DNA from 3 places in the Lysinibacillus sp. GbtcB16 genome. Region 1 is predicted to be linked to each of the others. Evidence: riboswitches for the same ligand, from Rfam matches in the RefSeq annotation. Region 1 holds a riboswitch; each other region holds the start of a gene.

What was found. Region 1 has a riboswitch for cobalamin ahead of KVT27_RS11330 ((2Fe-2S) ferredoxin domain-containing protein). Riboswitches for the same ligand answer to the same signal wherever they lie in the genome.
Region 2: it holds a riboswitch for cobalamin, as region 1 does, so the genes downstream of both, KVT27_RS07705 (hypothetical protein) here and KVT27_RS11330 ((2Fe-2S) ferredoxin domain-containing protein) in region 1, are expected to answer to the same signal.
Region 3: it holds a riboswitch for cobalamin, as region 1 does, so the genes downstream of both, KVT27_RS03580 (glutaredoxin family protein) here and KVT27_RS11330 ((2Fe-2S) ferredoxin domain-containing protein) in region 1, are expected to answer to the same signal.

Annotation. Positions count from the first base shown of each region.
Region 1 covers NZ_JAGXJV010000001.1:2,214,068-2,217,348, forward strand. Annotated here, with positions in the region: gene cobJ (precorrin-3B C(17)-methyltransferase) at 1-972, opposite strand, end outside; gene KVT27_RS11330 ((2Fe-2S) ferredoxin domain-containing protein) at 977-1,348, opposite strand; cobalamin riboswitch at 1,493-1,674, opposite strand; cobalamin riboswitch at 1,936-2,120, shown strand; gene KVT27_RS11335 (energy-coupling factor ABC transporter permease) at 2,265-3,011, shown strand; gene KVT27_RS11340 (energy-coupling factor ABC transporter substrate-binding protein) at 3,013-3,281, shown strand, end outside.
Region 2 covers NZ_JAGXJV010000001.1:1,531,507-1,534,787, reverse strand. Annotated here, with positions in the region: gene KVT27_RS07710 (elongation factor G) at 1-664, shown strand, start outside; gene KVT27_RS07705 (hypothetical protein) at 770-1,528, opposite strand; cobalamin riboswitch at 1,761-1,944, opposite strand; gene KVT27_RS07700 (hypothetical protein) at 2,070-2,345, opposite strand; gene KVT27_RS07695 (hypothetical protein) at 3,201-3,281, opposite strand, start outside.
Region 3 covers NZ_JAGXJV010000001.1:730,662-733,942, reverse strand. Annotated here, with positions in the region: gene nrdE (class 1b ribonucleoside-diphosphate reductase subunit alpha) at 1-1,307, opposite strand, end outside; gene nrdI (class Ib ribonucleoside-diphosphate reductase assembly flavoprotein NrdI) at 1,304-1,663, opposite strand; gene KVT27_RS03580 (glutaredoxin family protein) at 1,660-1,884, opposite strand; cobalamin riboswitch at 2,002-2,179, opposite strand; gene KVT27_RS03575 (NAD(P)/FAD-dependent oxidoreductase) at 2,798-3,281, opposite strand, start outside.

The DNA of each region.
Region 1 (3,281 bases):
TCCCTTTACCATTGCAAGCGCAGCTGTAGCCATTTCAAGTGCTGTTTTTTGCGGCTTTGGCATAACGGCTATACTGGGTTTATTCATTCTCCCTGCATTAGGGTCTGCCGCAAAGTCATTTCGTGCTGTTCCTGTCTCTTGATTCATCGCCCATGGCTCATTTTCTTCCCGTAAGCGTTGATGTGGACGTAATGGCTGTTTTTCCTCGCCAAGTGTATATTTACGTTGGTAGCCACGCGGTGTAATCATTTTATTATCATAGAAGAACGTAGATGAGTTTCCGATAATAACCGTTGTCAGCATACCAATATCATGTTCCAACATTTTTGCCAATGTCGTCATCGTCACTTCCTGACGTTCTCGATAGGCACTTTTTACAAGCCCTACTGGTGTGTCAGGAGAACGATATTCTAAAAGAATTCGTTGCGCTTCGACAATTTGTCTTGTACGGCGACCACTTTTAGGATTGTATAAAGCAATAACAAAATCGGCCATAGCTGCGGCTTCCACACGCTTCGCAATTAAATTCCATGGCGTAAGATGGTCACTCAAACTAATGGTACAAGCATCATGCATAATGGGTGCACCAAGTAAACTAGCACATGAATTGATAGCTGAAATACCTGGGACAATCTCCACTTCAATACCAGTTGCCTCTGTCCAGCCTAGCTCAATTAATACTTCATACACTAATCCCGCCATACCATAAACGCCCGCATCTCCACTCGAAATGACCGAAACAATACTTCCTGCCTCTGCTTGACGAACGGCCTCCTGAGCACGTGACACTTCCTCTGTCATACCTGTACTGACAATGGATTTTGCGCTGACTAAATCTTGAATCAGCTCAACATAGGTTTTATAGCCTATGATCATATCACTTTGTTGTAAAGCCTCTACTGCACGTGTCGTAATATGCTTAAAGTCTCCAGGCCCAAAGCCTACTACGAAAATTTTCCCTTTTTGCGCCATGTTTTTACCCCTCTTTCACCTTTTCAATCCCTTTAATGGCTGTCGTTTGCGCTGTTCGCTGTAATGTCCCTTCTCGAAGTGTAAAAACATGATCGTTATATAAGGATTCATGATGCAAATCCTGTACAAGTGTTCTAGCATGCTCCGTTGATGGTACACGATACCAATTCCCCTGAGGGTAAGCAATTACAACACAAGCATCCTTGCATCGTCCATTACAGCGCGTTCTTGTCGTATGTATTTCTTTATCTAGTGCGTTACGCTGTATTTCATCTCGTATAGCTTGGGTAATTTCCTCCCCACCCTTGTTCATACAGCTACTGCCATTGCAAATAAAGAGATGTGTTTTCATCCCCTCTAAATTCCACGTTGTCATCTTATATCTCCCCTCATTTGCTTTTGGAAAAAAGAAAAAACCTTTACTCTGCCGAAGAGTAAAGGTTTGTAGAAGCCAAATAAAAACGAATAGATTGAAAGACAGATCCTCGCTTTTGCTTCAACTTCTCCCTCCGAAAAGTTTGCATGCACAATCTGATAAGCAGGTTTCCTGACTTAAGCTTCATTTTACTGTCGCACCTTCCCTAGTTTGCACAGGTGGCATTGCGATTTCATCAGCTATTACAGTAGCGGGGGCTGTATTGGACTTTCACCAATTTCCCTATTATCTCGAGTTCTTCGAGCACTTATCGACGTTTTATATGAAATTTTTAATCGTATATATAATAGAAAACTGTCTTAATCATATCTTATTATTTTAAAATTTCAATATTTCTTTAAAAAATCATGACAAATTTATCAATTTCATAGGAGGGTTGAAAGCTATTAAAAAATTGAATTTGCCTTCTTTAATCCTAAAAAACGTTAGTTATCAGAATTTTCGACATTGATATTCTATTTTTAATTTTTTATAAAAAAAGTATAGCATATTTATGGAAATTCGTGATACACTTTGTCGTGAAATCTCACAACTTACTATTTTTTGGTGTAAAATGCTCGTCATTTTGCTTAAAAGGGAAGCCGGTTTAAGTCCGGCGCGGTCCCGCCACTGTAATAGGGAGCTTTATAGAACATGTCACTGTCCAATAGATGGGAAGACCTATAAAGTGTTGAACTAGAGCCAGGAGACCTGCCGAAAATAAGTGATCGTTTCAGCCTACGAGGATAGGTGTGCGGCTTAGCAGATGAAAATGTTATTTGCTTTTTTAGCTATGCACTTTTCCAACAACGGAAAAGTGCTTTTTTATTACGCACGCTACATTCTAAAAATCTATTTACAGTTTGGAGGAAGAAAATTGAAGCTGTCTTGGTGGAAATTTAGTTATTTTCTATTGGCTTTTTTAATGGTGCCAAAGCGTGCCTTCGCCATGCATATCATGGAAGGGTTTTTACCAATCGAATGGGCTATTTTTTGGTGGGCAATCTCCATCCCATTTATTATTTTAGGATTGCGCTCTATTCGTAAAACAATTGAAGAAAACCCTGAAACAAAAATGATTCTGGGGCTGTCCGGTGCGTTTGCCTTTGTCCTATCAGCCTTAAAAATCCCTTCAGTTACAGGGAGCTGCTCACATCCAACAGGAGTAGGTCTCGGGACAGTATTATTTGGACCGTTAGCGATGAGTGTCATCGGGACAATTGTTTTATTATTCCAATCTTTACTTTTAGCACATGGTGGGATCACAACATTAGGGGCTAATGCTTTTTCGATGGCTATCGTAGGCCCGTTTATCGCCTACTTTGTATTTAAAGGGGCGCAACAAATGGGGTTATCGTTTTCATTAGCTGTTTTCTTTGCGGCTATGCTTGGGGATTTAGGTACATATGTGGTGACTTCCGTTCAATTAGCACTAGCCTTCCCATCTGAAGTTGGAGGCTTTATGGCTTCCTTTACAAAGTTCGCAAGTATTTTTGCCTTAACACAAATCCCATTAGCTGTGAGTGAAGGACTATTAACAGTTATTGTCATGAACTTCTTGAAAAAATATAATATTAGCGAATTAAAATCTTTACGTGTTTTCTCTACAAAGGAGGCGCACTAATATGAAACGAAATTTATTACTTTTAGCCATCGTGGTGCTATTGGCCATTATCCCTCTTTTCGTCCAAAAAGGAGCAGAATTTGGAGGAGCCGACGGTGAAGCAGAAGCAGCCATTGGGGAAATCAATGCAGAATATGAGCCATGGTTTGATAGTGTGTGGGAACCACCTAGTGGTGAAATTGAAAGCTTATTATTCGTGCTACAAGCAGCTATTGGTGCTGGTTTTATCGGCTACTTTATTGGCTATATGCGTGGCAAGCATAAAGAAGG
Region 2 (3,281 bases), 680 kb from region 1:
TGCAGAAATTCATTTATTAATGGAGCCAAATGAACGTGGGACAGGCATTACCTTTAGCAATACCTGTCATGCAGATGATTTATCAGTGGGCAACCAACGTTTGGTAGAAAAGCACTTGTTTGAACGTGATCATCACGGCTTACTCACAGGCTACGCAGTAACAGATATTCATTTTACGCTCTTAACGGGACGTGGACATAATGAACATACGTCTGGCGGTGATTTCCGAGAAGCCACTTTCCGAGCACTGCGCCAAGGACTGGAACAAGCACAGAACGTCCTGCTTGAGCCCTATTATCGCTTTAAAATGAAGGCTTCCAATGACTTTATTGGCCGTATGATGACCGACATTCAACAGGCTGCTGGCACCTTCGACGACCCTGTACTCACTGAAACAGACGTTGTATTAACAGGACGTGCACCAGTAGCGACCTTCATGAGCTATAGCACGATTTTTGCCGCCTATACAAATGGGAAAGGTGCGCTTACCCTCCAATTTGATGGCTATGATGTGTGTCATAATACAGAAGAAGTAATAACTCAAATAGGCTATGATAAAAATGCCGACCCTGAATACAGTTCTTCCAGCATTTTTTGTGCAAAAGGTAAAGGCTATTCTGTCCCTTGGCAAGAGGCGCAAGCAGCCATGCATTGTCAGAGTTAAGTTCATGTACTAGCATGGCAAATCTATTGAACTAGTACTTCAGATGAAGATAGAATATCTATACAAATAATAAAGCAAGCCCTCCATGAAGCGGAGGGCTTGCTTTTAAATGGCACCAACAGCTTTCTTTGAAGGCTTGTGCACCGGATAGGCAGGTTCAACCACCACGTAACCTTGTGTATTCGTGAAGTCGATAACTACTTTTCCAGGCTGGCTTTTTAATATTTGTAGTTGATCAATTAATGTTAATAATAGCTCGTGTCCGTTTCCACGTGGATGCCAATTAAAGTGATAATCATTTAATTCCTGAACGGCTTGAAGAAACTGTGAGTATTCCTGCTGCACAAATGCGATTAGTTTATCCTGATGAGGAATTTGCTCTAAATCGTTCATATACGTTTCATAAAAACGGATGACAATCGAGCACAATAAATCATTGACACGTGCAGCACTTAACACTGGATTGGGCTCCTGTGAAAGACGGTCAAGATTAGGCTTTGCTCGTGTTGAATCAATGCGTGTAATTAAGTGGTACTGCTCCCCATTCACCTCATAAACAATAGGGTTGGTTGGCATATACATCATAAAGCTATTCGTCTTCGTTTTCAGTTGATCCGTTAACGTTGCCTGAGCAAAAAGATGGCCCTCTACCTCCCCATTTTGTATCCAAATAATGTCTTTATTATATAAGATTTGCTCAAAAAAGCGATCGTTGCGAATCAGTCTCGTTGCTAATAATTGATCTATTAGTGATTCAACCACCATTCTTGTTTTCGCTTTCTTGGCAACTTCTGTCCGTGGCTGCTTACAAATCGTCATATCTACAAAAGGCGTTTCCTGTGTTGTCGTTGCATGAATATTCATCCTATGTGCATCCCCTTTGCGTACATATTTTCAAAACAAAAAGGACTTCCTACTATGTTTGAGGAAATCCTTCGCTTTAATGTGCTTCATCACACAATGCCAAACAAACCCTAAGTAAATGCGAAGGAGTTCTAAAATGAACCCTTTCATGAACTTTGGGCGTTTGACGTACTGTGACGAACAGAGCATTCTGTTTTGTCAACATGCCACCTCCTATTCCTCGTAGGTTTATGGTGTGTACTCGTAACAGGCAGGTATCCTGACTCATGATCATCGCTTCTTTTCTCCTTCCCGTCCAAGGACAGTGGATACTGAAAAGTCGCTCACATTTACAGTTGCGGGACAGTGTCGGATTCACACCGACTTCCCTTTTAAGCAAATTGCACGCAATTTACACCTATTACTACACGCTATTCAGTTGTGAAACTGACCAGAAAAATAGTAGACAAACTATTCTTCTTTAACTATTGGTTTATATTGTAATATGTACTCTACTAAAAGTCAAAAAAAGGGATACTCAATTAAGAGTAACCCTAGTTTGCTATCTATTCATTCTCTCTACTTCCTCGTATAAGTCATGCTTAAACTTAGCATCTTTTACATCACGCTTGTATTGCTCCCAATCTTCTACCTCATGTTTATTACTATGATTGCGGTAACATCTTTCCTTGGCACTATACTCATATTCTCCGTAATTTTCCATACAATTAGTCACTTTAATATACTGTTTTGCTGAAAAGTAACCTACAAAGATAAAACCGATTAGACAAACAATAATAGTTACTTTCGTTTGATTAGATACTTTCAATTTCTCCACACCTTTCTCCATAATCCATTATATATGGAAAAATAAACCTATACTAGTGGAGAATAACCATATCTAATCACCTGATAAGTAGAGTACACATTCTACTATTTTTAAATGATTGCATCAATACTTCATATAAACCATACTCTGATAAAAACCAAGTATTTTGCGCTCTACCAAGGGTCGTAATTGAATTACGAACCTTTTCGTTTTCATCTACACTTCACGATTCTGACCTGAGTATGCAAATTGGCTACGCAGGTTCTGCGTACCTATTTCGAGTACGGTGATTCTGAACCTTATAATGTAAGGGTGAGGTAATGTTGATACCCTTAATGCGTAAGGATTGTTTACGCTGAATAGCATTTCGCTATTGAGAAAGGGTCTATACATTGTATATATACTTTTCTCCACCCTAGCGATAGTATCGCCATGGTATATATTGTATATAGTGCCTTTCGCCATCTGTGGCGACCTCATGTATACAATGTATATATTAGATAAGGCACCTAAACATTGTTTTGACCTCACGCAAGGATTGTTTGCATCAGTTTGGTGGGGAAGATTGTTCCCAATCTGTTGGGAATACTATTCCTATCAGATATAACTATTGGTTAGACCTAATGCATATATTATATGCGTCATGGGCTTTCGCAACATCTTTCGAAACATATTCTACTTAGGTGTTACTGCTGAACCGTACATTATACGTGACAGATTGCCGATTAACATTTAATAGGTAGCGAGTCCGAAATAGCGATATTTTTTCGCGTGTGTGTAATCAAAATAGGTAATTTGCAAATTTTTTCTCTTGGGGTAGTCGCCTTGACTCCGCTTCTAGTTAGGATTCCATCCTAATACCGGTTATAGGTCGTTCGGGAAACCTGTTGGACGGCTCGAAGTTTTTACCGATACATGAATGAGTCCGTTCTTCATTAGTATAGT
Region 3 (3,281 bases), 1.5 Mb from region 1:
ACATTTGTTAATAAGTGCATAGCTGTATCGATTAATGTTTCAAAATCATTTACTTTACTCGCTGCATGAATATCAATTGACCCTAAATTACACGACACATCTAACCCATATTCGTTAGGCTGATCTTGATCTGTAATGACACTAGTTTCTTGAACTTGTAAGATTTCAGTACATAGGTTTGACATTTTTACACGACCGATATTTTTTAGTGGATGTACTTCATTGACATTATCATCAAAAATTTCAAAAGGATAACCTGATTCAAATTGAGCTTTTTTCACCTCAGTATAGAGTCTACGCGCATTCAAACGTTTAATTTTACGGATTTTAGGATTATCAAGTAGTTCATAGTACATTTCTGAAATTGAAATTTCCGACATTCGTTTACCATATACTTTAAAAATATCATATGGACTAAATAACACTATATCTTTATCACGTTTCATCAGATCGAAGAAAATACTTGGAATAATAATTCCTGTTGATAGTGTTGCGAGGCGAATTTTATCATCAGCATTTGGTTTTTTTGATGAAATGAAATTCTCTATATCTGCATGGAAAATATTTAGATAGACAACTCCTGAGCCATTTCGTTGACCGAGCTGATTAGAATAACTAAATGAGTTTTCTAATAATTTTGCAACTGGGATAACACCACTTGCACGATTTAGTATTTCTTTAATTGGATCACCTAAAGGACGTAAATCCGTTAAGTTGACCCCGACCCCTCCGCCTAGGCGTGAAAGCTCTAAACAATAGCCAATATTTTCAGCAATACTATTCATAGAGTCATCCATTGATAATTTAAAGCAGCTTACTAATTCACCACGGGCTTTTTTCCCACTATTTAATGCAGTAGGTGTTGCAGGCTGATAGGCTTCCATCATTGCTTCAACAGAACGTTTTGCTAGCACTGTGTTCCCTTGTGCTAAGTACAAAGCAATAATGACAATACGGTCCTCATATTTTTCTAAGATTTCTTCACCATCACGACTTTTCATAGCATAGCTGTCATAAAATTTGCTTGCACTCATAAATGACGGGAAGCGGAAATTATAATCATATGCTTTTTTGTACAGCTTCTTTATAAAATCCATCTCGTACATGTCTATAAAATCTTTTTCGTAGTATCCCTCATCCACTAAATAGCGGATTTTTTCCTCTATATCTATAAAATAACGTAAACGTACGTTGACATATTCTAAAAAGTAGCGGCGAGTAGCCTCACGGTCCTTTTCTAACTCTAGTAGCCCCGTTGTACTATAACGATTCAGTACGTCATTATTAAGCTTTAAATAAGTTTTCATCCCATTACCCTCGTTTCATAAAACGTTTGTATTGCTTCATAATCTGTTTGATTGCCACGCAAATCTAATTTCCTCACTAAGGGTACATGATAGGTAGTAGCAATTTTCTCCCCAGCACCACCAAATACATGATGTCCGAAGTTACTATTGCCACTAGCAACTACTCCTTTACAAAAATCTCTATTTTTTTCTAAAAAACGTTGGACTTTTGCTGGAATGTCACCTAATCCATCTGTATATGTAATTAAAAGATAAGGCTTATTCAAGCTTAATTCCTCAGAGAGTTCAATAGATTCTGCCCTTAATTTAGAAACTACATTACGGACATTTCCTGTACGACTAGCGTAAACGATCATAGTGTGATCATCTCAATACGAGAAACAATTTCCTGAACATCACCTATAAATGTTTCATCCACCTCTAAAACAGGCACACTTAAAAAACCTGCATCTATAATTGTTTGTTTCGCTTGTTCATCATGATCAATATTAACAATTTCTGCTTCAAGTCCTGCTCGTTGTAATTCGGATTTTACCCATAGACATTTTGGACAGATTGTTTTCGTATAAAGTTTCATAGTAATCCCTCTTTTCATAAAATAAAAAAGCTACCTCTTCTAGAGAGATAGCTTAAATGGAAACGTTAACATACTAAAAATACTGACGTTCCCATCTCTTAATCCCCGAAGAAATGATAAATTTGTTTTATATAGGCAGGTCTCCTGGCTTTGCTTCAATCTCTGATTTCCTTCCCATGCGAATGCACAGTGGTTATAATCATCGTCAGCTTAACAGTTGCGGGGACAGCGTCGGAATAGTACCGAACTTCCCTATTAAACTACATATAGTAGTACCTACACAAAACGAACACAATATATTGTTTTTCGATAATTTTAAGTGTACCATCCTTTATATAAAAAGTAAATCGAGAAATAAAAGTTCATCAATTTGAGACTATTCATATTTTCTGACATATCCTTGTAAGAACGAACTAAAATATAATCATATAAGCACGAATGCAATAGCATTATTTTATTAAAAAATAAGAAGTAAAATAATAGTCGCTTATTTACCTAAAAACGTAGCCACCCTAGTAATTTTATACATAAAAAAGGCATCTTTCCTTTACAGTAAAGATGCAATTATGTGTAAAACTATGAGTATGATGTAAATCTCGCATCCTACTCCATACATCCTATCTTCGTAAATTTTTTTATTGTACTAGTCTAAAGTAGGACCCCTCTCTTGCGATGATGACACATTTTCGTTTCGTCATAACATAACGACGACTACTAAAATGTGCTCAACCTACAGGCGCGAGGAAACCAATCGTTCTACCCTTTTCAACTAATTTACAATGAATATGTACCTTTTCTAGTTATTCTATATTTATTTATAGTATAACATATTCAAGTTCATTCTCCGCCAGCTTGATTAGTCCTATTAAAAATAGCTGATGAATTTTATATGACTCATCAGCTAACCATAAATTTAAAACCTTTCTATTGTTATATCCATATTTATGCTTGTAGCAGCCTTAAAACCTTCCGCAGCTGCAATCATTAAAGAAGAGGGACCACCCTTTTCCGTTTCACCTGCAGTATATATCCCAGCCGCAGTTGTACGTCCAGCACCATCAGTCATAACTGTTCCATTTTCATCAACTTGACAATTTAGCTGTTTAGCAAATTTATTGGGACGATAAAAACTTGGCACAACAAATCCACCAGCTCTTAAAATATTTTCACCTGTTTCTAATTCAACACTCGATAAGTTACCATCATCCCCATGTAAATCTTTAATAGTATTTGTATACACCTTAATTTTCTTTTGTTCAAAATCATTTTGAACCTTCTCAGAAAGTTGATGACCATTCGTAAAAACGATTAAATCCTGTGACCAATTAAAAACCAATTTCGTCATATGACTAATATGCTCCTCGTTTTCTGCAATGATAGCCAATGGCTTGTCTCGC